Youhaiella tibetensis: one gene and its partners. The protein of the gene in region 2 interacts with the protein of the main gene of each other region in a pairwise test. Links are inferred from orthologs where the notes say so. Each region holds a gene or a part of one and is shown on either strand. Other genes may lie near its edges.

The links.
Region 1: the proteins of dnaE (region 2) and dnaQ interact in binary tests that used the Escherichia coli proteins (3 or more experiments, as listed by UniProt). The link is inferred for Youhaiella tibetensis from one-to-one orthologs.
Region 3: the proteins of dnaE (region 2) and dnaN interact in binary tests that used the Escherichia coli proteins (3 or more experiments, as listed by UniProt). The link is inferred for Youhaiella tibetensis from one-to-one orthologs.

What each region holds. Positions count from the first base shown.
Region 1 is NZ_CP041690.1:4,290,941-4,300,676, reverse strand. What follows is about bases 3,588-6,469. They hold dnaQ (DNA polymerase III subunit epsilon), read right to left. Parts: upstream 5,449-6,469; coding sequence 4,726-5,448; downstream 3,588-4,725. Other genes in these bases: FNA67_RS21065 (shikimate dehydrogenase), read right to left, coding at 6,034-6,469; coaE (dephospho-CoA kinase), read right to left, coding at 5,445-6,032; hslU (ATP-dependent protease ATPase subunit HslU), read left to right, coding at 3,588-4,619. In the rest of the region: hisA (1-(5-phosphoribosyl)-5-[(5-phosphoribosylamino)methylideneamino]imidazole-4-carboxamide isomerase), read right to left, coding at 1-450; imidazole glycerol phosphate synthase subunit HisH, read right to left, coding at 447-1,100; FNA67_RS21100 (DUF2628 domain-containing protein), read right to left, coding at 1,104-1,463; imidazoleglycerol-phosphate dehydratase HisB, read right to left, coding at 1,513-2,100; ATP-dependent protease subunit HslV, read left to right, coding at 2,246-2,803; FNA67_RS21085 (GNAT family N-acetyltransferase), read left to right, coding at 2,800-3,315; more of hslU, read left to right, coding at 3,312-3,587; more of FNA67_RS21065, read right to left, coding at 6,470-6,870; FNA67_RS21060 (Maf family protein), read right to left, coding at 6,867-7,472; hemE (uroporphyrinogen decarboxylase), read left to right, coding at 7,917-8,954; protoporphyrinogen oxidase HemJ, read left to right, coding at 8,958-9,380; transcription termination factor Rho, read left to right, coding at 9,567-9,736. UniProt on the Escherichia coli protein: DNA polymerase III is a complex, multichain enzyme responsible for most of the replicative synthesis in bacteria. The epsilon subunit contain the editing function and is a proofreading 3'-5' exonuclease.
Region 2 is NZ_CP041690.1:2,265,706-2,276,580, reverse strand. The notes cover bases 6,791-10,811. They hold dnaE (DNA polymerase III subunit alpha), read left to right. Parts: upstream 6,791-7,164; coding sequence 7,165-10,611; downstream 10,612-10,811. Other genes in these bases: FNA67_RS11000 (LysE family translocator), read left to right, coding at 10,695-10,811; FNA67_RS11010 (ABC transporter ATP-binding protein), read left to right, coding at 6,791-6,803. In the rest of the region: FNA67_RS11040 (biotin--[acetyl-CoA-carboxylase] ligase), read left to right, coding at 1-274; FNA67_RS11035 (ribonuclease J), read left to right, coding at 415-2,034; FNA67_RS11030 (DUF1467 family protein), read left to right, coding at 2,044-2,289; FNA67_RS11025 (class I SAM-dependent methyltransferase), read left to right, coding at 2,306-2,986; proS (proline--tRNA ligase), read left to right, coding at 3,405-4,754; FNA67_RS11015 (ABC transporter permease), read left to right, coding at 4,814-6,124; more of FNA67_RS11010, read left to right, coding at 6,117-6,790; more of FNA67_RS11000, read left to right, coding at 10,812-10,875. UniProt on the Escherichia coli protein: DNA polymerase III is a complex, multichain enzyme responsible for most of the replicative synthesis in bacteria. This DNA polymerase also exhibits 3' to 5' exonuclease activity. The alpha chain is the DNA polymerase catalytic subunit.
Region 3 is NZ_CP041690.1:139-9,902, forward strand. Bases 747-3,656 are described here. They hold dnaN (DNA polymerase III subunit beta), read left to right. Parts: upstream 747-1,597; coding sequence 1,598-2,716; downstream 2,717-3,656. Other genes in these bases: dnaA (chromosomal replication initiator protein DnaA), read left to right, coding at 747-1,462; recF (DNA replication/repair protein RecF), read left to right, coding at 2,735-3,656. Outside these bases: more of dnaA, read left to right, coding at 1-746; more of recF, read left to right, coding at 3,657-3,850; gyrB (DNA topoisomerase (ATP-hydrolyzing) subunit B), read left to right, coding at 3,950-6,403; FNA67_RS00025 (YybH family protein), read right to left, coding at 7,109-7,483; FNA67_RS00030 (transglycosylase domain-containing protein), read left to right, coding at 7,717-9,764. UniProt on the Escherichia coli protein: Confers DNA tethering and processivity to DNA polymerases and other proteins. Acts as a clamp, forming a ring around DNA (a reaction catalyzed by the clamp-loading complex) which diffuses in an ATP-independent manner freely and bidirectionally along dsDNA.

The DNA of each region.
Region 1 (9,736 bases), 2.0 Mb from region 2 along the record:
TTCGACGACGTCGAGTTCGGAAGTCTCGGCCCAGCCTTCCACCGCCACCTTGCCGCCGCGGGCATCGATGCCCACCGCGACCTGGCCGGGGAACTTCCGGGCCGCTTCCCTGACCAGCGCCGGATCGCGCACCGCCACGGTGCCGAGGATGACGCGGGCGAGGCCCTTGGCCAGCCAGCTCTCGACATGGGCGATGGTGCGGATGCCGCCGCCGAGCTGGACGGGAAATTTCACCGTCCCGAGGATGGCTTCCACCGCCGCGCCGTTGACGCTCTCGCCGGCAAAGGCGCCGTTCAGGTCGACGACGTGGAGATACTGGAACCCCTGGTCCTCGAAGCTCTTGGCCTGGGCGGCCGGCGAATCGTTAAAGACCGTGGCCTGCGCCATGTCGCCGAGCTTGAGGCGCACGCACTGGCCGTCCTTGAGGTCGATTGCGGGAAACAGGATCATTTCGGGCTCCATCCCAGGAAGTTGCCGATGAGCGTAAGGCCGAGCCTCTGGCTCTTTTCGGGGTGGAACTGGGTGCCGAACATGTTGTCGCGCCCGACGATCGCCGTCACCGCCTGGCCGTAGTCGGCAGTGGCGATGAGGGACGCCGGGTTGGTGGCGGCCAGGTGGTAGGAGTGGACGAAATAGGCGTGCAGCCCGTTCTCGCCATCCTCGATGCCGGCAAGCAGCGGGTGCGTCTGCCGGAAGGAGAGCGTGTTCCAGCCCATGTGCGGGACCTTGAGGCCCGGATCGGAAGGCTCAAGCTTGACGATGGCGCCCTCGATCCAGCCCAGCCCCTTGTGGACGCCCTTCTCGCGGCCTTCCTCGGCCATGAGCTGCATGCCCACGCAGATGCCCAGGAACGGGGCGCCGCCGCGGATGACGCGCTCCTCGAGCACCTCGACCATGCCGGGCACGGCTTCGAGCCCGGCCTTGCAGTCGGCGAAGGCGCCCACGCCCGGCAGCACGATGCGGTCGGCGCGACGCACGGCATCGGCATCGGCGGTGACCACGATATTGGTCTGGGTACCGCGCGCGGCGCGCTCGAATGCCTTGGCGGCCGACTTGAGGTTACCCGAGCCGTAATCGATGATGGTGACGGTCTGTGTCATGGCTTAGCGGTTCTTGAGATAGTCGAGGCGGGCGATGTCTTCGGCAGCGGCGATGCTGTCGCCGGCATGGTGATAGCCCTTGCGATGGAGTTTTCGCGCCCGGAAGGCGGGGGCCTCGAGGCCGAACCAGAGCGCCGCCAGCCAATAGAGCCAGAAGGTGGCGTCATCGCCCAGCCAGCGCCCGGCAAAGCCGAGCACCAGGATGGCGAGGACCAGCCCCAGGAAGGCGAGCCAGAGGCCGTGGACCAGCGCATAGACGGGCGGCAGCAGGAAGGCGAACCAGGAAAAGCGTTCGCCCACGGCTTCGGGCGCCTCGGACGGGCCTTCGGCCCCGTTGCGGGTGAAAAGCGAATAGAGGGTCATGCTAGGCTCCTATTTATGAGCCCGACCGGTAAATGCCTAGGAGAGAGGCCTAGAGCGTTCCCTTGGTCGATGGAATGCGATCTGCCGCACGCGGGTCGATCTCGACCGCATCGCGCAGCGCCCGGGCGAGAGCCTTGTAGGCGCTTTCGGCGATATGATGGTTGTTGTCGGCGTAGAACGTCTCGACATGGAGCGTGATGCCGGCATTCATGGCGAAGGCCTGGAACCATTCCCGGAAGAGCTCGGTATCCATCTCGCCCACCTTGTCGCGGGTGAATTCCACTTTCCAGACCAGGAACGGGCGGCCGGAAACGTCCAGCGCCACGCGGGTGAGCGTGCCGTCCATGGGCAAATCGCAACTGGCGTAGCGGCGGATGCCCTTCTTGTCGCCCAGAGCCCTGGCGATGGCCTGGCCGAGCGCGATGCCCACGTCCTCGGCGGTGTGGTGCATGTCGATATGCAGGTCGCCCTTGGCGGTGACATCGATATCGATCAGGCTATGGCGCGAGAGCTGGTCGAGCATATGGTCGAGGAACCCAATGCCGGTATTGATGGCATGGCGGCCCGTACCATCGAGATTGACCGACACCTGGATGTCCGTCTCGTTGGTCTTGCGGGTGAGTTCTGCCTTGCGCATCGGACCGCTCTTGCTGGGGGATCGCTCTGGATGGGTTCGGCGTTCTCTAACAGCTTGCCGACCCGTCGAAAAGGGCATGGCCGCCCTGCCGTTGCATTTCCGTTCATGCACCCAATATTTTGGTCAAATCCTTTTGGAGTTGTAGATGAGTAATAACGACGATTTCCCCGGCTGGCACGGCACGACGATCGTTGCGGTCCGCAAGGACGGCAGGGTGGTGGTGGCGGGCGACGGGCAGGTGACGGCGGGTGCCACCGTCATGAAGCATACTGCAAAGAAGGTCCGGCGCCTGGCCGGCGGCAAGGTCATCGGCGGCTTCGCCGGGGCCACGGCCGATGCCTTCACGCTTTTCGAACGCCTCGAGGCCAAGCTCGAGCAATATCCCAACCAGTTGATGCGCGCCGCCGTGGAACTGGCCAAGGACTGGCGCACCGACCGCTACCTGCGGCGCCTGGAAGCCATGATGATCGTGGCCGATGCCAATGACACGCTGGTGCTGACCGGCACGGGCGACGTGCTCACCCCCGACCACGGCGTCGTCGCCATCGGCTCGGGCGGCAATTACGCCTATTCGGCCGCGCTCGCCCTCCTCGAGAACAGCGAGCTCGATGCCGAGACCATCGCCCGCAAGGCGATGAAGATCGCCGCCGAAGTGTGCGTCTATACCAACGAGAACGTCACGCTCGAAAGCATCGAGCAGTGAGCTATGCGATCCGCCGGCTCGGGGACGCGGATGTCGCGGCCTACCGCAAGATCCGCTTCGAGGCCCTGAGCAGGCACCCGGAGGCCTATGCCTCCTCGCCCGAAAGCTTTGCCCAGAGGAGCGACGGCGAACTTGCCGCGCTCCTGGGCCGGATGAGCTTTTACGGCGCCTTCGCCGAAGCCGGGCTGGGCGGCATCCTTGCCTATGCCCGTGCCGATGGCGAGCGCGAGCGGCATCGCGGCTGGATCTACCAGGTCTATGTGCAACCGGCCCTGAGGGGCACGGGTTGTGCCATGGGCCTGCTCGAAGCGGCGCTCGACGAGGCCCGCGGCGAGGTGCTGCAAGTGCATCTGGGCGTAGGCGCCCACAACCGGCCGGCCATCCGGCTCTATGAAAGGGCAGGGTTCGAAATCTATGGCACCGAACCCCGGTCCCTCAACGTGAACGGTCGCTATGTCGACGAACACCTGATGGTGCGCTTCCTTGATAAGGCACCTGGAGAAGTACAATGAGTGCAACCAATTTTTCCCCGCGCGAGATCGTTTCCGAGCTCGACCGCAATATCGTGGGCCAGGCCGACGCCAAGCGCGCCGTGGCCGTTGCCCTGCGCAACCGCTGGCGCCGCCAGCAGCTCTCCCCCGAGCTGCGGCGCGAGGTGACGCCCAAGAACATCCTGATGATCGGGCCGACCGGCGTCGGCAAGACCGAGATCTCGCGCCGCCTCGCCCGACTCGCCCAGGCGCCGTTCGTCAAGGTGGAAGCCACCAAGTTCACCGAGGTCGGCTATGTCGGCCGCGACGTCGAGCAGATCGTGCGCGACCTGGTCGAGGCCGGCATCACGCTGCTGCGCGACAAGCGGCGCGGGGAAGTGCAGGCCCAGGCGCACCAGAATGCGGAGGAGCGCGTGCTCGATGCGCTGGTGGGCTCGTCCGCCTCGCACTCGACCCGCGAGAGCTTCCGCAAGAAGCTGCGCGACAACGAGCTGGACGACAAGGAAATCGAGATCGAGGTGGCCGCGCCCCAGGGCGGGGGCATGTTCGAGATCCCCGGCATGCCGAACGGCAATGTCGGCATGATCAACCTTTCGGACATGCTCGGTAAGCTCGGGCAGCGCTCGGTCAAGCGCAAGCTCAAGGTCAAGGAGAGCTATGACGTGCTCATGGCCGAGGAAGCCGACAAGCTTCTCGACCAGGACCAGCTCAAGACCGAAGCCATCGACCTGGTCGAGAACCACGGCATCGTCTTCATCGACGAGATCGACAAGATCGCCTCCTCGGGCGCGCGCGGCGGCGCGGACGTCTCGCGCGAAGGCGTGCAGCGGGACCTGCTGCCGCTTATCGAAGGGACGACCGTTTCGACCAAGTATGGCCCGGTGCAGACCGACCATATCCTCTTCATCGCCTCGGGCGCCTTCCATGTGGCCAAGCCCTCGGACCTCCTGCCCGAACTCCAGGGCCGCCTGCCGATCCGGGTGGAGCTCAAGGCGCTGACCCATGACGATTTCGTGCGCATCCTGAGCGATACCGAAGCCAGCCTCATCAAGCAGTATGTGGCCCTGCTCGGCACCGAAGGGGTCAAGCTCGACTTCACGGCCGATGCGATCGACGCCATCGCGGAGGCCGCCGTCCACGTCAACGCCACGGTCGAGAATATCGGGGCGCGGCGCCTGCAGACGGTGATGGAACGTCTGGTCGAGGAAATCTCGTTCGACGCGCCCGACAAGGACGGGGAGACCATCACGATCGACAAGGCCTATGTGGCCGGCAAGATCGGCTCCCTCGCCCAGGACACCGACCTCTCCAAGTTCGTGCTCTAGGGGCAAAGCCTTGCCCGCGCCTGGGGCCCACCTCCCTCAGTCCCTCCCCCGTTCGCGGGGAGGGCACAAGGGTGGCGAAATCACGCGCGACGGTTCTGACCCGTCCTCACGCCACGGCCGCTTCCGGGCTGTCCTTTTCGGCATATTTCGCCCAGAGCGAATCGGGGCCCATGGCGGCGATGAAAGCCTCGTGGGCCAGACGCTCGGCCTCGCTGATGCGCGAGGGCAGGGGCGTCGGGCGCTGGGCGGCGGCCACCGGGCCGGCGCTGGTGGCCGAAATCTCGACGCGGCTTTCGGCCACCAGCTCGAACCCGACCTGGCGACCACCGATGAGTTCGAGATAGACCTCGGCCAGGATCTCGCTGTCGAGCAACGCCCCGTGCAGCACGCGCTTGGAATTGTCGATGCCGAAGGTCTTGCAGAGGGCATCCAGGCTCACGCGCGCGCCCGGGAAGACGTTGCGCGCCACCATCACCGTGTCGATGACCTGATTGGTCAGCGCCGCCCGGCCGGCGCGCTGCAGCTCGGCATTGAGGAAGCCGATATCGAAGGCGGCGTTGTGGATGACCAGGGTCGCATCGCCGATGAAATCGGAGAATTCCTGCGCCACCTGGGCGAATAGCGGCTTGTCCGAGAGGAACTCCTCGGAGAGGCCGTGCACGCGAAAAGCCTCTTCTGGCATCGAGCGCTGCGGGTTGATGTAGAGGTGCAGGTGCTTGCCGGTCGGCAGGTGGTTGATGAGCTCGACACAGCCGATTTCGACGATCCGGTCGCCGTTGAGGGGATCGAGGCCCGTGGTTTCGGTATCGAGGACGATCTCGCGCTTCATTGACCCGCGTTCAGCTTTTCAACCAGAGTTCTGACTTCCGCCCGTACCGCCTCGACCGGGCGACCGGTGTCGAAGAGGTAGTCGGCGCGCTTCTTCTTTTCGTCCTGGGGCATCTGCCGGGCAAGGATGGCATCGAGCTTATCCACGGTCATTGCCGGCCGCCGCAGCGCCCGTTCGCGCTGGATGGCCGGATCGCACCAGGTGACCGCGACCTTGTCGAGGCCATAGTCGAACCCGGTCTCGTAGAGCAGCGGAATATCGACCACCGCCAGCTTTGCACCGTTTCGCTCCGCCAGATCAAGGAACTGGCTCATCCTGGCGCGCACAAGCGGGTGAACGACCGCTTCGAGCTCCGCCAGGCGCGCGGGTTCGGCGAGGAGGCGGCGACTCAATTCCGTCCGGTCGATGATGCCATCGCGGGCGACGCCGGGAAACAGGCGCTCGACCGGGGGCACCGCTTCGCCGCGATAGAGCTCGTGAACCGCTTCGTCGGAGGAAAACACCGGCACGCCGAGGTCCGCGAAGGCCCTCAGGGTCGTCGATTTTCCCGTGGCGATCGAGCCGGTCAGTCCCAGGCGCAGCACGTCAATGCTCCAGCGTCGCTTCGATCCTCTCCCGCAATTGGGCGGTGACCTCGGGGCGCGTTCCGAACCAGGCCTCGAATCCGGGGACAGCCTGGTGCAACAGCATGCCAAGCCCGTCGACGGTGCGCAATTTCCTTGCGCGCGCCTCGGCCAGCAGCGGGGTTTGGAGCGGGGTATAAACGATATCGGTCACCAGCGCCGTGTCAGGCAGGGCGTCGAGGGGCAGGTCCTCGAACCGGCTGCCATGCATGCCGATGGAGGAAGTGTTGACGAGAAGACTCGCCCGGGGCGCCAGGTCGGCGAACCCGGAGAGGGCGTGGCCCGAAAACTGCGGGCCCATTTCGTCCGCCAGCGCCCGCGCCTTGTCCGCCGTGCGGTTGAGGATGGCGATGCGCGAAAAGCCGCGTTCGGCCAGCGCCACCAGGATGGCGCGCGCCGCCCCGCCGGCCCCGAGCACGATGGCCAGTTCGCGCGCTCCGTCCCAGCCGGGTGCCTCCTGGTCGAGATTGCCGAGAAACCCGAGATAGTCGGTATTGGTGCCCCGGACCTTGCCCTGGCGGGACACCAGCGTGTTGACCGCCCCGATGCGGCGGGCCAGCGGATCGACCTCGTCGCAGAGCGCGAACACCGTTTCCTTGTGGGGAATGGTGACATTGCCGCCGGCGAACGCCCCGGCGCGCAAGGCGACGATGAAATCGGGCAGCGCCCCGGGCGCCACGTCGATGGCCTCGTAGCTCCCGGCGATGCCGTAGGTCTCGAGCCAGGTGCCATGGATGAGGGGCGAGCGCGAATGGGCGATCGGGTGGCCGATCACGAACGCCTTGACCGGAGCGCTCACAGCTCGGCCCCCTTGAGATATTGCGGCGCGAACTCGCGCAACGCCGAGAGCAGGGGCAGGAGCGGCAGGCCCAGAATGGTGAAATAGTCCCCGGTTATGGTTTCGAAGAGCCGCACCGAGGCGCCTTCGAGGCGATAGCCGCCGACCGAGGAGAGGGCATCCTCGCCCTCGAGCGCCAGGATCTCGTCGCGTTCGGCGTCCGAGAATTCGCGCATGGTAAGCTCGGCGGTCTCGACATGTTCCCAGAGGACCTTGTCGCCCTGCACCAGCACCACCCCGGCATGGAGACGATGGGTCTTGCCCTTGAGGTAGGACAATTGCCGGGCGGCCTCCTCCATGGTCTCGGGCTTGTGCAACAGTTCATCGCCCAGGGCCAGGGTCTGGTCGGCGCCGATGACGATGGCGGTTGGCGAGAGCGCGGCCACCGCCAGGGCTTTCGCCCGCGCCAGGAGGAGGGCGATGTCGCGGGCATCCGCGCCGCGGGCCACCGCCTCGGCTTCTATGCGGCGTTCATCGATATGGGCGGGTCGGGCGTCGTAGGCGACGCGAGCGCCGGAAAGCAAGGCTTTCCGGGCCGGAGACTGGGAGGCGAGGATCAGCATGGAAAGAGGTTTTCCACACTGTTCCCACTGCCACAAGCGCCAAGCAGTGAAAATGACTCATCATTTCGGCCAAGGCCGGTTTTTGTCCACTTTGCCCCCAAATCCGTCCCCAGATGACGCAAGTGGGGCGCCCGCGGGCTCAAGACCGGTAACAGTGTGGAAAAGCGATCGGGGCGAGGCGGGCTGGATTCACCGGTTTTCCCCAGGCCCGGATTCGGCCGTTTGGATCAAAAGGCCCGTTAACACTTCGTTAACCCGCCCGGTTCGCGCGGACTTTGCACCTTGTCCCAGGACGCTGTTAACACTTCGTTTACGAGTTTTCCTGCGCGCTTTCGTCACCGGACTTGCGGTTGTGGACGGCCATGAATTGGGGTTAAACACCGCCATGATAATAAAGATACAAAAGAGAAGATTCTCTTCTTTGAAGGGAAGGGGTGCCCCCCGGTGAGTTCAGCGCCCCATGGCAAGCCGCTCCTGAAGACAGTGCTCGGCGAGCGCCAGGACCGTCCACCCGTCTGGATCATGCGCCAGGCCGGCCGCTATCTTCCCGAGTATCGGGAAACGCGGGCCAAGGCCGCAACGTTCCTCGACCTTTGCTACAATCCGGAACTGGCGACGGAAGTAACGCTCCAGCCGCTGCGCCGCTTCGATCTGGATGCAGCGATCCTGTTTTCGGACATCCTGGTCATTCCCGATGCGCTTGGCCAGAAAGTGGGCTTCGAGACGGGCGAGGGTCCGCGGCTCGATCCCCTGGGCGTTGAAGGGATCAGTGCCTTGAGGCCGGAAGGCGTGGTCGGGGCCCTGGCGCCGGTGCTGGAGACGGTTTCGCGCGTCAAGGCAGCGCTGGCGCCCGAAAAGACCCTTATCGGGTTCTGCGGGTCTCCCTGGACCGTGGCGACCTACATGATCGGGGGCCGCGGCACGACCGACCAGGCGCCCGCCCGGCTTTTCGCCCTGCGCCATCCGCAGGCCTTCGCGGCGCTGATGGATGTGCTGGTCCAAGCCTCGATCGCCTATCTGGTGGCGCAGTTCCGCGCCGGCGCCGACGTGGTACAGCTCTTTGAGAGCTGGGCGCTCAATCTGGACGAAACCGCGTTTCGCGCGCAGGTCATCGAACCCAATGCGCGGATCGTGGCGGGTGTGCGCGCCCAGGTTCCCGATGCGCCCATCATCGGGTTTCCGCGCGGGGCGGCCGGCATGATCGCCGCCTATGCGGAGGCGACCGGGGTCAACGCGCTGGGGCTCGACTATTCCATGCCCACCGCCTTTGCCGACAAGGCATTGCCCAAGACGCTCGGCGTCCAGGGTAATCTCGATCCGCTCCGGCTCGTTGCCGGTGGCGAGCAGATGGAAACCCGCGCCCGCGAGATCATCGCCGGCTTTGCGGGTCGTCCCCATATCTTCAACCTGGGCCATGGCATCGTGCCGGAAACGCCGATCGAGCATGTCGCCCGCCTCATCGATATCGTGAAAGGTCGCTAAGCCATGGAATGGGTCAAGGCGCTGCACGTGATCTCGGTCATCGCCTGGATGGCCGGTTCGCTCTACCTGCCCAGGCTCTTCGTCTACCATTCGGTGGCCGAAAAGGGTTCGGTGCAGTCCGAGACCTTCAAGGTCATGGAACGCCGGCTCTATCGCGGCATCATGACCCCGGCCATGATCGCCAGCTGGATCTTCGGGCTCATCATGGTCTTCAACGGCATGGTGGACTGGTCTTCGGGCTGGCCCTGGGTCAAGGCGGTGTTCGTGATCGCGCTTTCCGGCTACCACGGCTGGATGGGCGGGTTCCTCAGGGCCTTCAAGGAAGACCGGAACGTCAAGCCGCAGAAATTCTTCCGCATGATCAACGAGGTACCGACACTCCTCATGATCGTTATCGTCATCATGGTCATCGTGAAGCCCTTCTGAGCGAAGGGCTTTTCCGCGTCCTGTTTCACGTGAATCCCGGCGGCGCGCGCAAAAGCCTTGAATCTGACAAGGCTTTTCGCTAACTAAAGCCCACCCACCCACTGAGTCCGGCCCGAGCCTGGCCGCCGCCGCGGTGTTCCCCCTCCTTTCGAAATTCCCACCGACTGTCCCATAGGGTCATCCCGTATGCAGAATCTCAAGCTCAGCGAGCTTAAGGCCAAATCCCCGGCAGAATTGCTTGCATTCGCCGAGGAGCACGAGGTCGAAAACGCCTCGACCATGCGCAAGCAGGAACTGATGTTCGCCATCCTCAAGGAACTGGCGGCCAAGGAAGTCGACATCACGGGCGAGGGCGT
Region 2 (10,875 bases):
GGCCGTGTTCGAGGCCCTGACCCAGGCGTGGGTGGATACCTATGCGTTGTGGGACCAGGGCAGGGGCATTCCTGAGGTTTTGCGCCAGTGGCGCGATTTCGCGGCCGGAATCGGCGCGCCGGTGGCGGTGAATCGCCACGGCGACATCGTCCGCGGAATCTTCGAGACGATAGACGACGCCGGCAGGCTGGTCGTGCGCGCGGATGACGACACGCGCATCGCGATAACCGCCGGCGACGTCCATTTCGGTACGACGGCAAGCGTCGCGCCGTAACGGAATTGACATTGCAAGTAGGCGTCGGGCGAGCGGAACTCCGCTGTCGCCACGACCGATTTTGGATTGGATAGCTAATGAAGAAGCCATTGACCGATGAACTTGTCTTCGTCCCCCTTGGGGGCGTCGGCGAGATCGGCATGAACATGGGGGCCTACGGTTTCGGCCCCGCAAACCGCCGGAAGTGGATCGTGGTCGATTGCGGCGTGAGCTTTGGCGGGCCGGACCTGCCGGGCATCGAGTTGATCATGGCCAACCCGGAGTTCCTCGAAGAGAACGCCGACGATGTGCTGGCGCTGATCCTCACCCACAGCCACGAAGACCATTACGGCGCCGTGCTCGACCTTTGGCCGGGCTTCGAGAAGCCGGTCTACGCCACCGCGTTCACCGCCGCGATGCTGGCCGCCAAGCGCGCCGCCGATGCCATCGTCGATGAAGTGCCGGTGCGCCTGATGCAGACCGGCAAGCCGTTCGAAGTCGGCCCGTTCACCATCGAGCCGATCAACGTCGCGCACTCGATTCCCGAAAGCTGCGCGCTCCTGATCACCACGCCGGTGGGCCGTGTGCTTCACACCGGCGACTGGAAGCTCGATCCGTCTCCCGTCGGCAGCCCGCCGACCGACATCGAGCGTTTGAAGCGCATCGGCGCCGATGAAGGCGCGCCGCCGCTGGCGCTCATCTGCGACAGCACCAATGCGCTCAAGGACGGCGAGAGCCCGAGCGAATCCATCGTCGGCGATACGCTGGCCGCGCTCATTGCTGCAGCGCCCTATCGCGTGGCGCTCACGACCTTCGCCTCCAATGTGGGACGCGTGATTTCGATCGCCCGCGCGGCCGAGAAGGCCGGACGTCAGGTCGTGGTGTCGGGCAGGGCGCTTCACCGCATCACCGGCATCGCCCGTGAGCTGGGCATGATGGAAGGCATCGCGCCGTTCCTCGACCAGGACATGTACAAGAGCCTGCCGCGCGACAAGGTCGTGCTGCTGTGCACCGGCTCGCAGGGCGAAGCCCGTGCGGCCATCGCCCGCATCGCGCGCGGCGAGCACCCGGCGATCGACCTCAATGCCGGCGACCAGGTGATCTTCTCGTCCTGGGCGATCCCCGGCAACGAGCGCGAAGTCATCGACATTCAGAACCGCCTCATCGACCGCGGCGTCGACGTCATCACGCAGGCCGATGGCCTGGTGCACACGACCGGCCACCCGCGCCGCGAGGAGCTCAAGCGCCTTTACGACTGGGTCAAGCCGACGGTTCTGGTCCCCGTGCATGGCGAGGCTGCGCACCTTCAGGCCCATGCCAAGCTCGGCCGCGACCATGGCGTTCCGAACGTCCTCGAGATCCGCAACGGCGATCTCGTGCGGCTCTTCCCCGAGCCCATGTCTTTCCCCGGTGAAGTTCGCTCCGGTGAGCTCTATCTCGACGGGCTCGTGCTCTGCACGCCCGAGGAGAGTGGGGTGAAAGGCCGCAGGAGACTTTCGTTCGGCGGTCATATAGTCGTGAGCCTGGCGGTCACCGGCAATGGGCAGGTGGTTTCGGGCCCCGAGGTGGTGATAGAAGGTCTGCCTGAGGTCGAGGACGACGACGAGACGATCGGCGAGGTGGTCGACAAGACCATCAAGGGCGTCTTGCGGAGCGTTCCGGCCAAGCGCCGGGGCGATGTCGAGATGCTCAACAGCGCCTTGCATCGCGCCATCCGGGCCGAGGTCAACTCGTTCTGGGGCCGCAAGCCGAACGTCACGGTGTTCGTGCACCGAGTTTAGGAGAGCCTTATGCAGATCGGCAGCTGGATCGCGATTTACTTCATCATCTGGTGGGTATGCCTGTTCGCAGTGCTGCCGTTCCGCGTGCGCAATCAGATCGACGCGGGCGAAGTGGTTCGGGGCACCGAGCCCGGCGCGCCGGTCCTGCCGCGCCTCGTGCCGCGCCTCATCGCCAACAGCCTGGTGTCGGCCGTGGTGATGGGCCTCATTCTCTGGGGGCTCTCCAACCCCTGGCTGCAGCACTACTGGCACTAGGCCAAACGGGGGCGTCTTGAGCGAAATCGAGAACGCCCCGCGCCGCACTGCGTCGGATGTCGCCGCATTCATCCGGGAGAACCTTGCGCTTCTCCCGGTGCCGGCCTTTCCCGACATCGTCCTTTATACTCCCCATCCCGCCAGCGGTCTCCGGCGATTGGAGAGCGCCGTCGATGAGGACGCCGATCCCTGTCCTCCGTACTGGGCCTATGTCTGGGGCGGGGGAGCGGTGCTCGTCCGGCACATCCGGGCCAATCCCGGGCTCGTGCGGGAACGGCGGGTCGTGGATCTCGGGTCCGGCTCGGGAATCGTCGGCATTGCCGCGGCCAAGGCTGGCGCGGCCTCTGTTCTGGCGGCGGAGGTCGACAGGAACGGGCTGGCTGCCATCGCGCTCAACGCCGCCGCTAACGGGGTGGAACTCGCCTCAACCGGCGACGACCTGATCGCGGGCGATCCGCCCGATGCCGACCTCGTGCTTGTGGGCGACCTCTTTTATGCGCCGGACCTGGCAGGTCGTGTTCTGCCTTTCCTTGCCCGGTGCGTGGCGGCGGGTGTCGAGGTCGTGGTCGGCGATCCTTTTCGGGCCCATCTCCCGCTGGGCGCTCTGCACCCGATCGCGGAATATTCCGTCGCCGATTTCGGCGATTCCCCGCACGCTGCCGGTACGCGTAGCGCGGTCTTCCAGCTACACACCTGAAGCGGCGCCAGCCTCCCGCGCGAGACGCATCCGCCGCTCAGTTTCGATGCGCACACGTGTGCTCTCATTTCCGTGAAGGCGGTGCAGGCGCTTCTTCGAGCGGACTGTAAAATTCCTGCCATAATCCGCTGATAGGCAATAAAAAAAGCAGGGCGCGTAGCCCTGCTTTTGGAAAGTTTCGCGACAATACGTCGGTCTTACGCGCGCACGTAGCGGCGGCCAACGCTCCTCCCTTGACGTTGTCGGCGTCCGGCGGTTTCTCGCCGCCTTTGTGTTTATGGGGCTGGACCCTAACAACTCAAAACACCCCTGTCACGCAGATTCTGCATAGCTTGTATGCTTGCAACGCGGTGATTTGTAGGATTTGACTACGGACCATCCAAAGCCTCGAATCGACGTCCGCGAAACCGGAGTAGTTATGCGTCTTTCCCGTTACTTCCTGCCCGTTCTTCGCGAGGTTCCCAAGGAAGCCGAAATCGTTTCCCATCGGCTCATGCTGCGCGCGGGCCTCATCCGCCAGCAGGCGTCGGGCATGTATTCCTGGCTGCCGCTCGGCTACCGCGTGCTGATGAAGGTCAAGGCCATCATCGAGCAGGAGCAGGATCGCTCGGGCGCCATCGAATTGCTCATGCCCACGCTGCAGTCCGCCGACCTCTGGCGCGAGAGCGGGCGTTACGACGCCTATGGCAAGGAGATGCTGCGCATCAAGGATCGCAACGAGCGCGACATGCTCTACGGTCCCACCAACGAGGAGATGATCACCGACATCTTCCGGACCTATGTGAAGTCCTACAAGGACCTGCCGCTCAATCTCTATCACGTGCAGTGGAAGTTCCGTGACGAGATCCGCCCGCGCTTCGGCACCATGCGCAGCCGCGAGTTCCTCATGAAGGACGCCTATTCGTTCGACCTGGACGAGGCGAGCGCGGTCAAGGCTTATCACCGGATGTTCGTGGCCTATCTGCGCACCTTCTATCGTCTGGGCGTCACCGCCATTCCCATGCGTGCAGACACCGGCCCGATCGGCGGCGACCTCAGCCATGAGTTCATCATCCTGGCCGACACCGGCGAAAGCGCCGTCTTCTGCCATGCCGACCTGCTTGAGAAGCCCATCCCGGCCATCGACACCGATTATCGCGGTGACCTGGCGCCCATCGTGGCGGACTGGACCTCGCTCTATGCGGCGACCGAAGAGATGGTCGACATGGGCGCCTTCGAGGCGGAAGTGCCAGAGGCCAAGCGGGTTTCTGCGCGCGGTATCGAAGTCGGCCATATTTTCTACTTCGGGACGAAGTATTCCGCGCCCATGAAGGCGACCGTGACCGGTCCCGATGGCAAGGAAGTAACCGTGCATATGGGTTCCTATGGCATTGGCCCCACCCGCGTGGTGCCCGCCATTATCGAGGCGAGCCACGACGAGGCCGGCATTATCTGGCCGGTCAGCGTGGCCCCCTTCGAAGCGGTCGTGATCAACCTCAAGTCCGGCGACGCCGATTCGGACGCCGCCAGCGAGAAGCTCTATGGCGAGCTGCAGAATGCCGGCGTGGATGCGCTCTACGACGACACCGAGCAGGGCGCCGGCGCCAAGTTCTCGACCGCCGACCTGATCGGCATTCCCTACCAGCTCATCGTGGGGCCGCGCGGCCTCAAGTCGGGCGAAGTCGAAATCAAGCATCGCAAGACCGGTGAGCGCGAGACGTTGCCGGTCGCGGCCGCGGTCGAAAGGCTGCGAGGCCTGATCGAACCGCAAAGGCGGAACAAGGTTTGAACGCTCCCACACCGCAGATCGCCGAGCAATCCACGAACGCCTTTTCGCGCTTCGAATGGATGATAGCAGGCCGTTACCTTCGCGCCCGCCGCAAGGACGCCTTCATCTCGGTGATTGCGGCCCTGACCATGGCAGGCGTCGCCATCGGCGTCGCCACGCTCATCGTGGTCATGTCGGTCATGAACGGGTTCCGCGACGAACTGCTGACCAAGATCCTCGGTCTCAACGGCCATTTCTCGGCCTACCCGATCGAAGAGAAGTTCACCGACTACAAGCCGACGGTTGAGCTCATCGAGGGCGTGCCGGGGGTTCGGCATGCCGTTGCCTATGTCGAGGGGCAGGCCCTGGTCTCGAGCCAGTCCAACGCCTCGACCGGGGCCACCGTGCGCGGCATGGAGTTTTCCGACATCCAGAAGCTCGGGCTGCTCTCCCAGAGCGCCCAGCAGGGCGGATGGGATCAGTGGGATCAGTCCCAGGGTGTCGCAATCGGCTATCGGCTTGCCGAACGGCTCGGCGTCGGCATTGGCGATCCCATAACGATCGTCAATCCGAACGGAGCCACCACGCCCTTCGGCACGACGCCACAGATCCGCTCGTTCCCCGTCAACGTCATCTTCAACGTGGGCATGGTCGAGTTCGACAGTTTCTACGTCTACATGCCGATGCACCTGGCCCAGGACTACTTCAAGATGTACGACGATGTCCTCAAGCCAGGGGTCGAACCACCCGATCCCATGGCGACGGACGAGGAGATCGACGCGGCCTACGAGCGCCAGTATCGGGCAAGCGCCATCGAGATTTTCATCGACAACCCCGACGACATCAACACGATGCGCGAACGGTTGCAGAATACGCCCGGGATACGGCCGATGATCCTTTCGGACTGGCAGCAGCGCAACGAGACGTTCTTCTCGGCCCTTCAGGTCGAGCGGGTGGTGATGTTCACGATTCTCTCGATGATCGTGCTTGTGGCGGCATTCAACATCATTTCCAGCCTCGTCATGCTGGTGAAGGACAAGGGCGCCGACATCGCCGTCCTGCGCACCATGGGGGCCACGCGCGGTTCGATCATGCGCATCTTCTCGATCACCGGCACGGCGATCGGGGTCATCGGCACGCTCATCGGGTTCGTGGCGGGCGTGCTGATTGCGTCCAATGCCGAGGCGCTGCGCGCCGGCATTTCCGAGCTCATCGGGGTGCGGCTCTTCCCGCCGGAAGTGTTCTTCCTCTCGTCGCTTCCCTCCAAGATCGATCCCTTCGAGGTAACGGTCGTGGTGGGGCTGGCTTTGCTGCTCAGCTTCCTGGCGACGCTTTATCCGGCCCTGAGGGCCGCCCAGTACGATCCGGTCGAGGCCCTGCGGTATGAGTGATACGCAACTGGTTCTGCGGGGTGTCCACCGCCACTATGGCGACGGCGACACCATCGTACGGGTTCTCGAATCCGCCGACCTGACGGTCAAGGGCGGTGAACTGGTGGCGCTTGTGGCGCCCTCGGGCGCAGGCAAGTCGACCCTCCTGCACATCTCGGGCCTGCTCGAGCGGCCCCAGCAGGGTGAGGTCGAAATCCTGGGCGTGCCGACCAGTCATCTGGGCGACCGCGCGCGCACCATGCTGCGTCGCACCACCGTCGGCTATGTCTACCAGTTCCATCATCTGCTGCCCGAGTTCACGGCCCTCGAAAACGTCTCGATCCCGCAATTGATCGCGGGCAAGAGCCAGGCTGATGCCGACAAACGCAGTCACGAACTCCTGGCGATGCTCGGTGTGGACTCGCGTGCCGCACATCGGCCGGCCGAACTGTCGGGCGGCGAGCAGCAACGCGTCGCCATCGCGCGCGCGGCGGCGAACCATCCCCGCGTCGTGCTGGCCGACGAACCGACGGGCAATCTCGATCCTGCCACCAGCGATCTGGTCTTCGAGGCGCTGCGTCAGCTTATCCGGGACGAGGGCGCCGCAGCCCTTATCGCAACCCACAATCACGACCTGGCCCGCCGCGCCGATCGCATCGTCACCCTTCGTGACGGCCTGGTGCTTCCGCACACCCTCTAGGCCTCTCCGGCCATCTTGCGCTTTGGTCCTGTTGTTCGTTGCGTGAACAGCGGGGAGGGCACCCGATTTGATTCAAATTTTAACGTTTCGTTACCCTTTTAACCTCGCGAACACCCGTGTTCCTGGACATGAACGAATAGAGAACATATAAGAACGGAACAGCAACAAAGGAGCTTTGAAATGATCATCGGTTTCATCAAGGACCTGTTCGCCGTTCTCGCCCTGGGTGCTTTCACCATCTCCGCGCTCACCTGGATGGATGTGTTCTCCCGACTCGTGTGAGGGTTGTGAATTGATCGTGAGGCGCAGTTGGTTCTGCGCCTCCTGGATGTAAAAGATACGTCCACACGGAATATCGTTCATGCCCGGTCCAGGTTTCATTCATCTGCACGTCCACTCGGCCTTTTCCCTTCTCGAAGGGGCCATCCAGCTCGCCAAGATTCTGGAGCTGGCCAAGGAGGACAAGCAGCCCGCGATCGGCATCGCCGACACTAACAACCTCTTCGGCGCTCTCGAACTCTCCGAAAAGGCCACCAGCAAGGGCATTCAGCCGCTGATCGGGTGCGAGCTGGCGCTCGATTTCTGGACCGCCGACGATCGCGGGCCCGAACGCGGCAATTTCGGCAAGGGCGGGGTTGTGCTCATGGCGGCGACCGGTGAGGGGTTCTCCAATCTCTCGCGTCTGGTCAGCCGCGCTTATCTGGAAGGCGAGAACGGCAGGGCCGCCGCCAAGATCGGCTGGCTCGATCGTGATAACCTCCAGGGCATCATCTGCCTGACGGGCGGGCCGGAAGGATCAGTCGATCCCTTCTTCGCCAGTGGCCTTGAAGCCCACGCCCATTCGCGGCTCGATCGGTTGCGCGAGCTGTTCGACGACCGGCTCTATATCGAGTTGCAGCGCCACGGACGCCACAACGAGGCGCTCGTTGAGCCGCAGCTGCTCGACTACGCCTATAAGCGCGGCGTTCCGATCGTTGCCACGAACGAGCCGTTCTTCAAGTCGCGCAAGGATTTCGAGGCGCATGACGCGCTGCTGGCGATTGCGGGCGGCACCGTGCTCGCCCAGACCGAGCGGCGCAAGCTCTCGGACCAGCACTATTTCAAGACGCGCGCCGAGATGATGGAGCTCTTCGCCGATCTCCCCGAGGCGCTCGACAGCACCATCGAGATCGCGCAGCGCACGAGCTACCGGCCGCGCACGCGCGGGCCGATCCTGCCCAAGTTCGCCGCTGCCCCGGGGGTGAGCGAGGATGAGGCCGTGGCCGCCGAAGCGGCAGCGCTCGGGAAAATGGCGCGTGATGGCCTCGCCAAGCGGTTCGAGGTCAACGGCCTGGCGCCGGGTTGGACCGCCGAGCAGTATCATGAACGGCTCGAGTTCGAGCTCGGCATCATCCAGAAGATGAAGTTTCCCGGCTACTTCCTCATCGTGGCCGACTTCATCCAGTGGGCGAAAGGGCAGGGTATACCCGTTGGCCCCGGCCGTGGTTCGGGCGCCGGTTCGCTCGTCGCCTGGGCGACGACCATCACCGACCTCGACCCGCTCCGCTACAACCTGCTCTTCGAGCGCTTCCTCAATCCGGAACGCGTCTCGATGCCCGACTTCGATATCGACTTCTGCCAGGATCGCCGCGAAGAGGTGATCCGTTACGTGCAGCAGAAATACGGGGCCGAGCAGGTGGCCCAGATCATCACCTTCGGTACGCTTCAGGCGCGCGCTGTGCTGCGCGACGTGGGCCGCGTACTGCAGATGCCATACGGCCAGGTGGATCGCATCTGCAAGCTCGTTCCGGCCAATCCCGCCGATCCCTGGACGCTGGAACGTGCCCTCGCCGAAGTTCCGCAATTGCGGGCGATGCGCGACGAGGACGAAACCGTCTCCCAGCTCCTCGAAATCGGCCAGGCGCTCGAAGGGCTCTTCCGCCACGCTTCGACGCATGCTGCCGGCATCGTGATCGGCGACCGCCCGCTCCAGGAGTTGGTGCCGCTTTACCGCGATCCGCGCTCGGACATGCCGGTCACCGAGTACAACCTCAAGTGGGTCGAGCCCGCTGGGCTAGTGAAGTTCGACTTCCTGGGCCTCAAGACGCTGACGACCATCAGCTACGCCGTCAAGATGATCAACGGCGAGAACGGCACCTTCGACATCGACAAGATTCCCCTCGATGACGAGGCGACCTACAAACTTTACGCGGGCGGGGACACGGCGGGTATCTTCCAGTTTGAAAGTCCGGGCATGCGGCGTGCCCTTATCGACCTCAAGCCCGACCGCATCGAAGACCTCATCGCCATGAACGCGCTCTATCGGCCCGGCCCGATGGATAACATCCCCAGCTTCTGCGACCGCAAGCACGGCCGCGAGCAGGTGGAATACCCGCACGAGGCCCTCAGTTCGGTGCTCGATGAAACCTACGGAATCATCGTCTACCAGGAGCAGGTGATGCAGATCGCCCAGGTGCTCTCGGGCTATTCGCTCGGCGAGGCCGACATGCTCCGCCGAGCCATGGGCAAGAAGATCAAGGCCGAGATGGACGCCCAGCGCGTCCGATTCCGCGACGGCGCCATCAAGAATGGCGTCTCGGAAGCCCTCTCCGATACGATCTTCGATCTTCTCGCAAAGTTCGCCAACTACGGCTTCAACAAGAGCCACGCGGCCGCCTACGCCTGGGTGTCCTATCAGACGGCCTACCTCAAGACCCATTATCCCGAGGAATTCCTTGCAGCCTCGATGACCCTCGACATGGGGCTCACTGAAAAGCTGGCGGATTTCCGGCGCGAGGCCCTGCGCCACAACATCACCATCGTGCCTCCGTGCGTGAACCAGTCCGAGGCGGTCTTCTCGGTGCGAGACAAGAAGGTCCATTACGGCCTGGCCGCGGTCAAAGGCATCGGCCGGCAGGTGGCCGACCATATCGCAGAGATTCGGGGCGATCGCCCGTACGCGGATCTCGCCGACTTCGCCACGCGCGTCGACCCCAAGATCGTCAACCGACGCACGCTCGAGACGCTGGTCAATGCCGGCGCCTTCGATTCCCTGGTTTCGCGGCGCGAGCAGGCCTTTGCCGCAATCGACTCCGTGCTGGGCACCGCTCAACGCGTCGCGTCTGACCGCAACGATGGCATCGTGGACATGTTTGCGTCCGACAAGCCTGAGCCGATCATCCTGCCTGAGATGTTCGAGCCCTGGAGCCTGGCCGAGCGGCTGGAGCGTGAGTACTCGGCCATCGGTTTCCATCTCTCGGCTCACCCGCTCGACGCCTATACCGATCTCTTCGAGAAACTGCGCGTGCAGCGCTGGGGCGATTTCGAGCGTGCCGTCAAGGAAGGGGCGCGGGCGGGGCGTATTGCGGGCACGCTGTCCTCGCGGCAGGACCGACGGACGCGCAAGGGCACGCCAATGGCCATTCTCAACCTCTCCGATCAGAGTGGCGGCTACGAGTGCATCGCGTTCTCCGAGCAGATTTCGCTCTATGGTTCGGTGCTCGAAACCGGTCGTTCGCTGATCCTCGAGGTCGAGGCGGACGAGCGCCCGGATGGGATCAGCCTGCGCTTGATCAAGGCGGAATCGATCGACGGCGCTACCGAGAAGCTCGGGCGCCAGCTCACCGTGTTCCCGGAGAGCGAGAAGTGCCTGCCGGCCATTCGCGCCCAGCTCAAGCCGGGTGGTGAGGGGGCAGTGACGCTCATCGTGTCGCGCGATGGCGGTGCGCGCGAATACGAGATCAAGCTTCCGGGCAGCTTCAAGCTGACGGCGGAGGTGGCGGGCGGCATCAAGGCCCTGGCCGGGGTAACCGACGTTCGCCTCAATTAGCCGGTTCGGCGCCACTTTCCGGTTTCGAACCAAGGTGCGGCAGTGATATCTCCTGATGGGCGTTTTGCTCGCGGGGGACAAACATGTTCGATCTGCCGACCATCATCACCTATCTCGGTGCGTGTTTCGTGCTGGCCATAGTGCCGGGGCCGACCGTGACCGTCATCATTGCCAATGCGCTGGCGCGCGGAACGCTCGCCGGTCTTGCCATCGTGCTCGGTACGCAAATCGGGCTCGTCACCATGATCCTGGTCGTGGCGACCG
Region 3 (9,764 bases), 2.3 Mb from region 2 along the record:
AGCTGGCAATTCCACCGAGCAACGCGAGCTTTTCGCGCGGGTGAGGGCCAGGTTGAGGGCAGCCGTAGGGGAGGATGTCTTCACCTCCTGGTTCGCGCGTCTGGAGCTTGAAGAGCTGGTCGATGACCTTGCGCACCTCTCGGTGCCGACCCGCTTCCTCTGCTCCTGGATCCAGTCCAATTATGCCGAGCGCATCCTCGAAGCCTTCCAGGGCGAGAGCCAGGCCATCGGCCGCCTGCACTTTACGGTGCGCGTCAACGGTCAGGCCCGTCCGCGCCTGGCCCCGGTGGTCGAGGCCAGTGCTCCCGAGCAATCGGCGAGCGCCGCGGCACCCAAACCGATCGAGGTCGTCCAGCCCGCCGCCCCGCGTCTCATTCGCGACACGCCGGCAGCAGCCGCAGCCAAGGCCGATGCCCTTTCCGGCAGCGCGCTCGATCCGCGCCAGACCTTTGAAACCTTCGTTCCGGGCTCGGCCAACGAGATCGCCCTTGGCGTCGCCAAGCAGGTGGCCCATGCCGTGGTCAACAACACGGTGAGCTTCAACCCGGTCTATATCCATTCCACCGTTGGCCTGGGCAAGTCGCACCTGCTCAATGCCATCGCCTGGGCGGCTGGCGCCAACGAGCCGGGCCGCAACATCGTCTATCTGACGGCCGACCATTTCATGTACCACTTCATCACCGCCGTGCAGCGCCAGTCCGCGCTCGGTTTCAAGGAGTGGCTCCGTCGCGTCGACCTGCTCCTGATCGATGACATGCAATTCCTTCAGGGCAAGTCCGCCACCGAATTCGGCCATACGCTCGGAGCGCTGCTGACCGGCGCCAAGCAGGTGGTCGTGGCCGGCGACGCCGCCCCACGCGACCTCGAAATGCTCGATGAGCGCGTCCGTTCGCGCCTCTCGGGTGGTCTGGTCGTTCCGATCATGACCTTCGATGGCGATCTGCGCCGCTCCATCGTCATGAAGCGCGCCGAACAGGCTGCGGCCCGCTTTGCCGGCGTCACCTTCCCGCCCGCCGTCATCGATTATGTCGCCCGCGTCGTCGTTTCCCATGGCCGCGACCTCGATGGCGCCGTCAACCGCCTCGTCGCTGCCAACCAGCTTACCGGCGAGCCCATCACGGTGGCTCTTGCCGAAAAGACGCTGGCCGACCTCATCCGGGCCCGCGAGGCCCGCCGGGTGCGCATCGAGGACATCCTGCGCATCGTCTCGCGTCACTATAAGGTGCCGCGCAACGACCTGCTTTCCTCGCGCCGCTCGCGCGACGTCGTCCGTCCGCGCCAGATCGCCATGTACCTGGCCAAGTCGCTCACCTCGCGCTCCCTGCCCGAGATTGGCCGCCGCTTTGGCGGGCGCGACCACACCACCGTCCTTCACTCGGTCCGCAAGGTCGAGCAGATGATGAAGGACGATGGTGATCTCTGCCAGGAAATCGAACTCTTGAAGCGCATGCTCGAAGAGTGAAGAACGGTGCAAGACGGGCCGGTTTTTCCGCCCCGACTCTTGCCTTTTCGCCCCCCTTGCGCAAAGGTTCGAGGCCCCGGTTCGCCGGGGCTTTTGCTGTCCCGCGAGAGGGCAGGTCAATAGGGGTATGGTGTCATGCTGGTAACGCTCGAACGCAATCATCTGCTTAAATCGCTCGGTCACGTGCACCGGGTGGTGGAGCGGCGCAACACCTATCCGATCTTGGCCAACGTCCTGCTCAAGGCCACGCCCGAAGGCCTCGACCTGCGCGCCACCGACCTCGATATCGAAGTCACCGAGACCGTGCCCGCCATGGTCGGCACGCCTGGCACCACCACGGTTCCGGCCCACACCCTTTACGAAATCGTCCGCAAGCTCGCCGACGGCGCTGAAGTGCGGCTCGAGACTTCGGGGGCCGAGCAGATGCTCCTGACCTCCGGTCGCTCGCGCTTCCATCTGGCCTGCATCTCGCCCGACAGCTTCCCCGACCTCAAGTCGGGCACTTTCGCCCATTCCTTCTCGATCCCTGCCGCGACCCTGCGCGAGTTGATCGAGCGCACCCAGTTCGCCATCTCCAACGAGGAGACGCGCTACTATCTCAACGGCATTTACCTCCACACGCTGGAGGTCAACGGCCACCCGACCCTGCGCGCCGTCGCCACCGACGGGCACCGCATGGCGCGCGCCGAGACCGATGCGCCGGCCGGCGCCGCCGGCATGCCGGGCGTCATCGTGCCCAAGAAGACCGTGGGTGAAGTCCAGAAGCTTCTCGACGGCGCCGAAGGCGACGTGGCCGTGGAAGTCTCGGACACCAAGATCCGCTTCACGCTCGGCGGCGTGGTGCTGCTCTCCAAGCTGATCGAGGGAACCTTCCCCGATTACGATCGCGTCACGCCTAAGAACAATGACAAGGAAATGAACGTCGACCGCGCCGCCTTCGCCACCGCCGTCGATCGCGTTTCCACCATCGCCTCCGAGCGCGGCGGCAAGGCCGTCAAGCTCTCGCTCAACCAGGGCCAGCTCGAGCTCTCGGTCACCAATCCCGACCACGGCACCGCTTCGGAGGAACTGCCGGTCGAGTTCGAGACCGACAATTTCGAGATCGGCTTCAACGCCCGCTATCTCCTCGACATCGTCGGCCAGATCCGCTCGGACAACGCCGTCTTCCTCTTCAACGATGCCGGCTCTCCGACGCTCGTGCGTGAGGAAGGCGAAGCCAAGGCGCTTTACGTCCTCATGCCGATGCGCGTCTAAGGGCAACGCGCCGGGTTCATGCGCTACATCTCCCGCCTTCGCCTCACCGCCTTCCGCAACTACGCGTCGGCGGCGCTGGACCTCGATTCGCGCCACGTGGTGCTGATCGGGCCGAACGGGGCCGGCAAGACGAACCTCCTCGAAGCCATATCGATGCTCTCGCCGGGCCGGGGCCTGCGGCGGGCGCCCTTCGAAAGCCTCGCCAGCCAGGGCAGCGACCTGCCCTGGGCGGTGGCGGCGACGGTCGAGACCGATAACGGTCCGGTCGATATCGGCACCGGCGCCAGTCCCGGCGATGGCCCGCGGCGCGTGCGCATCAATGGCGCCAACGCCCGCAGCGTCGAGGACATGAGCGCCTACCTGCGCCTCCTCTGGCTGACCCCGGCCATGGACGGCCTCTTCTCGGGTCCTGCCAGCGATCGCCGACGCTTCCTCGACCGGCTGGTCACCACTCTCATCCCTGGTCATTCGGCCGCCGTCTCCGACTTCGACAAGGCCATGCGCCAGCGTAACCGCCTTCTCGAAGAGAACGCCGATCCGCTCTGGATTGCAGCCGTCGAGGCGCAGATGGCCGAAGGCGCCGCGGCCATCCATTTCGCCCGCGCCGATAGTCTGGGGCACCTCCAGGCGCTGATCGGAGAAAGCGTCGACGACGGGTCCTTCCCCAAGGCGACGCTGGCGCTGACCCCGCTCTTCGAGGATGGCAGTGAGCCGGGGTCATCAAGCGCGCTCGAAGCCGCCCTCAAGGCGGCCTGGCAGCGCTCCCGCGCCCTTGATCGCGCCGCCGGACGCACCACATTAGGACCTCACCGCGTCGATCTCGAAGTCTTCCATGCGCAAAAGCAGATGCCAGCCGCTCTCGGCTCGACCGGCGAGCAGAAGGCGCTTCTCATCGGGCTGGTCCTGGCTCAGGCCAAGCTCGTCTCGCGCATGACCGGCATCACCCCGTTCCTGCTGCTCGACGAGATCGCCGCACATCTCGATTCCGGCCGTCGCGCCTCGCTTTTCGCCGCGTTCGACAGCCTCGGGACCCAGTGCTTCATGACGGGAACGGACCCGGTCCTCTTCGAAGCCCTCGGTCCTCGCGCCCAGGTCGTCGCCGTCAAGGACGGCAGGCTTGCACCCAGTCCGTAATCCCCTCCAAAACCGGCCAAAATCGGCCATTTTGCTTGGGGATAAGCACCCCATCCGCTAGAAACGGATAACTCCCAAAATTTCCTGATTCGGGATCCCATGACCGACGAAACCAACCACGATTCCTCCGAGTACGGCGCCGACTCCATCAAGGTCCTCAAGGGCCTGGATGCGGTGCGCAAGCGCCCGGGCATGTATATCGGGGATACCGACGACGGTTCGGGCCTGCATCACATGGTCTACGAGGCTGTCGATAACGCCATCGACGAGGCTCTGGCCGGTCACGCTGACCTGGTGACGGTGATCCTCAATGCCGATGGCTCGGCGTCCATCATCGACAATGGCCGCGGCATGCCCACCGGCATCCACAAGGAAGAGGGTGTCTCGGCGGCCGAGGTCATCATGACCCAGCTCCATGCCGGCGGTAAGTTCGACCAGAATTCCTATAAGGTTTCCGGTGGCCTGCACGGCGTCGGCATCTCGGTGGTGAACGCGCTTTCCACCTGGCTGCGCCTGAAAATCCGTCGCGATGGCGAGATTCACGAGATGGGCTTCACCCATGGCGAGCCCGATGCGCCGCTGGCCGTCACCGGCACCTACGAGCAGAACAAGACCCCGGGCACCTATGAGGGCCGCTCGGGCACCGAGGTCAGCTTCCTGCCCTCGCCGCAGACCTTCACCCAGGTCGAGTTCGACTTCAAGACGCTCGAACACCGCCTGCGCGAGCTGGCTTTCCTCAATTCGGGCGTGCGCATCATCCTCTCGGATCGCCGCCACCCCGAGCCGGTCGATGTCGAGCTGCACTATGAGGGCGGCCTCGAAGCCTTCGTGAAATATCTCGACAAGGCCAAGCAGCCGATCATGGAATCGCCCATCTCGTTCACGCACGAGAAAGACGGCATTACCGTCGAGGTCGCGCTGCAGTGGAACGACAGCTACCACGAGAACGTGCTCTGCTTTACCAACAACATCCCGCAGCGCGATGGCGGCACGCACCTGGCGGGCCTGCGCGCCGCGCTGACGCGCCAGATCACCAGCTATGCCGAGACCAGCGGCATCCTCAAGCGCGAGAAGGTGCAGCTTTCCGGTGAAGACGCCCGCGAGGGGCTGACCTGCGTGCTCTCGGTCAAGGTGCCGGACCCCAAATTCTCCTCCCAGACCAAGGACAAGCTGGTTTCCTCCGAGGTGCGCCCGGCCGTCGAGAATGTCGTCAACGACAAGCTCGGCCAATGGTTCGAGGAGCATCCCTCCGAGGCCAAGAACGTGGTCGGCAAGGTCGCCGAGGCCGCTGCTGCCCGCGAAGCGGCCCGCAAGGCGCGCGAACTCACCCGCCGCAAGTCGGCCCTTGAGATCTCCTCGCTCCCCGGCAAGCTCGCCGACTGCCAGGAGAAGGATCCGGCCAAGTCCGAGATCTTCCTGGTGGAGGGTGACTCCGCTGGTGGCTCGGCCAAGCAGGGGCGCGATCGCGCCACCCAGGCGGTGCTGCCGCTCAAGGGCAAGATCCTCAATGTCGAGCGCGCGCGCTTCGACCGCATGATTTCGTCCGAGCAGGTGGGCACGCTCATCACCGCGCTCGGCACCGGGATCGGGCGCGAGGAATTCAACGCCGACAAGCTCCGTTATCACAAGATCATCATCATGACGGACGCCGATGTCGACGGCGCCCACATCCGCACGCTGCTGCTGACGTTCTTCTACCGGCAGACCCCCGAACTGCTCGAGCGCGGCCACATCTATATCGCCCAGCCGCCGCTCTATAAGATCAAGCGCGGTTCCTCCGAGCAGTATCTCAAGGACGAGAAGGCCCTAGAGGACTACCTCATCTCTGGCGGTGTCGACGACGCGGTCTTCACCACGCGCAAGGGCACGACCCATGCGGGCGCCGATCTTCTCGACATCGTCAACCAGGCCCGTGACCTCGTGCATGGCATCGAGAGCCTCAACACCCGCTACAACCGCTCCATCGTCGAGCAGGCCGCCATCGTCGGCGGGCTGGATCCCGAGGCGGTGGCCGATCCTGCCCGCTCGGGCGAAGTCATGCAGCGCGTCGCCAACCGGCTCGATCGCATCACCGACGAGTACGAACGCGGCTGGAAAGGCGAGGTCACCGACGAGGACGGCCTCAATTTCAGCCGCACCGTGCGCGGCGTGACCGAGAGCCACCTCATCGACAAGGCCCTGCTCAACAGCGCCGACGCCCGCAAGCTGCGCCAGATCACCGGCAAGCTCGACGACCTGTACGGCGGCGTCGCCAAGCTGGTGCGCAAGGGCGAGGAAACCCCGATCTACGGCCCGTCCTCGCTGTTCAAGGCGATCACCGATGCCGGCCGCAAGGGCATTTCCCTCCAGCGCTACAAGGGCCTGGGCGAGATGAACCCCGAGCAGCTCTGGGAAACCACGCTCGATCCCAATGTGCGCACCCTGCTCAAGGTCGAGGTCAAGGAGAGCGACGAAGCCGACCTGACCTTCACCCAGCTCATGGGCGACCTGGTCGAGCCGCGCCGCGACTTCATCCAGGACAATGCCCTCAGCGTCGCCAATCTCGACGTCTAGCTGCTGATTTCGGCAAGGGGCCGCCTCCGGGCGGCCCTTTTCGTTTAGGCATCCCGAAACGCCGGCTCGGATCGCTCCGGTCGGTTGCGGGGTGGTTCATTGGCGGCTCGGGGCGAGGTTTGCCTCAAGTCGATGGATGCTAGCGATAGTGCGAGGCATCGCCTCGCCCCTTGAGCGTTTGGGGTTTCTACAAGCCCGTCCACGCAAGTTGCCCGCGAGCGCACTCCGGGCCGGTCACGTCACACTTAGGCCGTAAGCCCAGGCGCCCCCGGACTTCCCCCAACTCCCAGATCCTGGCGGCAGAGCAAGATGCAGGCTGTCGACTTTCCTGCACCCAGTCCTGACGCCAGCCGCCGCAGCACCGCGTACCGTGCCTCGCCGTTGGCGGAGGGATCGGGAAAGTATGCGGGAGGGGTGGTGTGCGGGGATAAGTGTTTTTGGAGCTTTGTCGAGATTGGGGTGGCACGCGCTCTCTCCGCCCATTCCCCGGCGCAGTTTCCCCGCTCTGGGGCGGGGATAGATTTCCTGGGCCCGACCACAAGGGGGAGGGAGGCGATGGGGTTGGGGCGGTGGAAACACGCGGGGCAGTGGTGGCGCGGTTGTCTGGAGTTGGTCACGCCTTCCGCGGGGGCCACTTCTGAGGCCGAAACGGTTGGAAAACACCGATCAGCCCGTCGGGGTGGCGCGCCGGCGATTCCCCGCTACCTACGCTTCCCGGCTCAAATGCTCGTGAACGATTTTCCAGCCGGCGGGTTCGCGGCGCAGGACCGTTGTGCCGCGGCCGTGGCCCTGGGTGGGGGCGCCGTTGATCTCGCCGCGCCAGTTGAAGCGGTAGATGCAGCTGGCGGCATCGGGGCCAAGCGCGATCCAGCGCAATTCGTCGAGCCAGTAATGCTCGTCGCGGACCAGATCCCAGGTGCGCTCGAAGGCCTGGCGGATGGTGGGGCCGGTAAACGAACCCTCCGAGAACCAGAAACTGGCCTCCTCCGAGATCAGCGGCGCCAGCTCGTCGAACCGGTGCCTGTTGATACGCTCGCCATAGAGCGCCATGACCGCCTCGGGCCCGTCGGTCGCGTCCAAAATCGTCCTCCCCGGCGCAAAAAGTGATGTTACCGGACGGCAACAACCCTTGGCAGGCCGGCCTCCGTCACATAAACCGGCCACATTTGCTGGCGATAGCGTAGCGTGCCGCCAAGCGCAGGGGAAAGGGTTTTGTCGCCCGACCCGTTAGCTGCTAAAGCTTGGCTTTCAAGGCATTGAATGGCTTGCGCCGCCAGGGCGCAAAGCTCGAGATTGGCCCCGGGGCTCGGTTCATGGAATTTCGCATCTCTCCTGAAGATCGGGTCGGCGCACAGCCGGCCGCCAAGCGTGGTCGCAAGACCGCTGCCAAGCGCACCGGTTGGGGAGCCAAGAAGGTAGAACCCTCCATGGGAGCGGCCGCCGTCGGCAGCTTCGTGGACGACGAACGCTCCGGTGGCGCCCCGCCGCCCAAGAAGCCGCAGCGCGGCAAGGCCAAGCCCGCCAAGGCCAAGCGGAGCCGCAAGCGCAACACCGCTGGCGGCTTCCTGATGCGGCTCTTCTACTGGGTCTTCATCCTCGCCATCTGGGGCGGCATCGCCGTAGCCGGCATCGTGGTCTATTTCGCCGCGCAACTGCCCGCGTCCGACACCTGGGCCGTGCCCGACCGGCCGCCCAATATCCGCATCCTCGCCGCCGATGGCCAGCTGATCTCCAACCGCGGCAAGACCGGCGGCGAAGCCGTCTCGATCCGCGAGCTGCCCTATTACGTGCCGGCCGCCTTCATCGCCATCGAAGACCGCCGCTTCATGAGCCATTTCGGCATCGATCCGATCGGCCTGGCTGCCGTGGCGCTCGAAAGCCTCAAGGCCGGCGGGGTTACCCGTGGCGCTTCGACCATCACCCAGCAGGTCGCCAAGAATCTCTTCCTCTCGCCGGACCAGACCCTGGGCCGCAAGGTGCAGGAAGCGGTGCTGGCCCTCTGGCTGGAGCGCAACTATTCCAAGGACCAGATCCTCGAGCTCTATCTCAACCGCATGTTCTTCGGCCACAATTCCTACGGCATCGAAGCGGCGGCGCAGACCTATTTCGGCGTCTCGGCGCGCAACCTGTCTCTGGCCCAGGCGGCCATGCTGGCGGGCGTGCTCAAGGCACCCTCGACCTACAATCCCAAGTCCAACCCCGAACGTGCCGCCCAGCGCCAGAAACTGGTGCTCCAGGCCATGGCCGAGGAAGGCTACATCACCCAGGACGAGGCCAAGGCGGCCGCGATCGATCCGGGTCAGCCCATCCGCACCAAGGTGGCCGGCGCCGAATCCTACGTCGCAGACTGGGTCGAAAGCCTCATGCAGGCCTATATCGGGGACATCAAGGAAGACGTGGTCGTGCAGACCACCATCAACTGGGATCTCCAGAAGCAGGCCGAGTTCATCGTCAAGGAAGCGGTCGCCAAGGAAGGGCCCAAGCGCGGCTTCTCCCAGGGCGCGCTGGTCGCCATGGAGCCCGACGGCACCGTGCGCGCCATGGTGGGCGGGGTGGACTACGCCAAGAGCCAGTACAACCGCGCCGTGACCGCGCGCCGCCAGCCCGGCTCGGCCTTCAAGCCCTTCGTCTACCTGGCAGCCATGGAAAAGGGCTATACGCCCGACACCGTGGCCGATGACGCCCCCTTCACCTATGAGGGCTGGAGCCCGGAAAACGCCTCGCGCAAGTATAATGGTCCGGTGACGCTTCGCACGGGCCTGGCCTATTCGCTCAATACCATCGCTGCGCGCCTGGCCATCGACGTCACCCCGCAAGTGGTGGTCGAGACAGCCATGCGCATGGGCATTTCCTCCCACATGGATGCGGTGCCCTCGATTGCGCTGGGCACCTCGGAAGTCTCCCTGCTCGAGCTGACCGCGGCCTATGCGCCCTTCGCCAATGGCGGCAACGGGGTCATTGCCAACGTCATCACCCATATCGAGACCGCCAGCGGCAAGACGCTCTATGACGCCGTGCCCGCCGGCCCCGGACAGGTGATTGCCCCGCCCATCCTCGCCGAGATGAACGACATGCTCCAGACCGCCGTCCAGGTCGGTACGGGCAAGGGCGCCCATCTCAACGGCTGGCCGATCGGCGGCAAGACCGGTACGTCCCAGAAGGCGCGCGACGCGCTCTTCGTGGGCTATACGTCCCACATGGTGACCGGCGTCTGGCTCGGGAACGACGACGAGAAGAAGACCTCGCTCTCGGGCGGCAACGTGCCGGCGCAGATCTGGACCGAGTTCATGAACAAGGCGCACCAGGGCCTGACGGTCGCCGCCATTCCGGGCGGGGTCACCCAGCCGACCACCGCCGACCT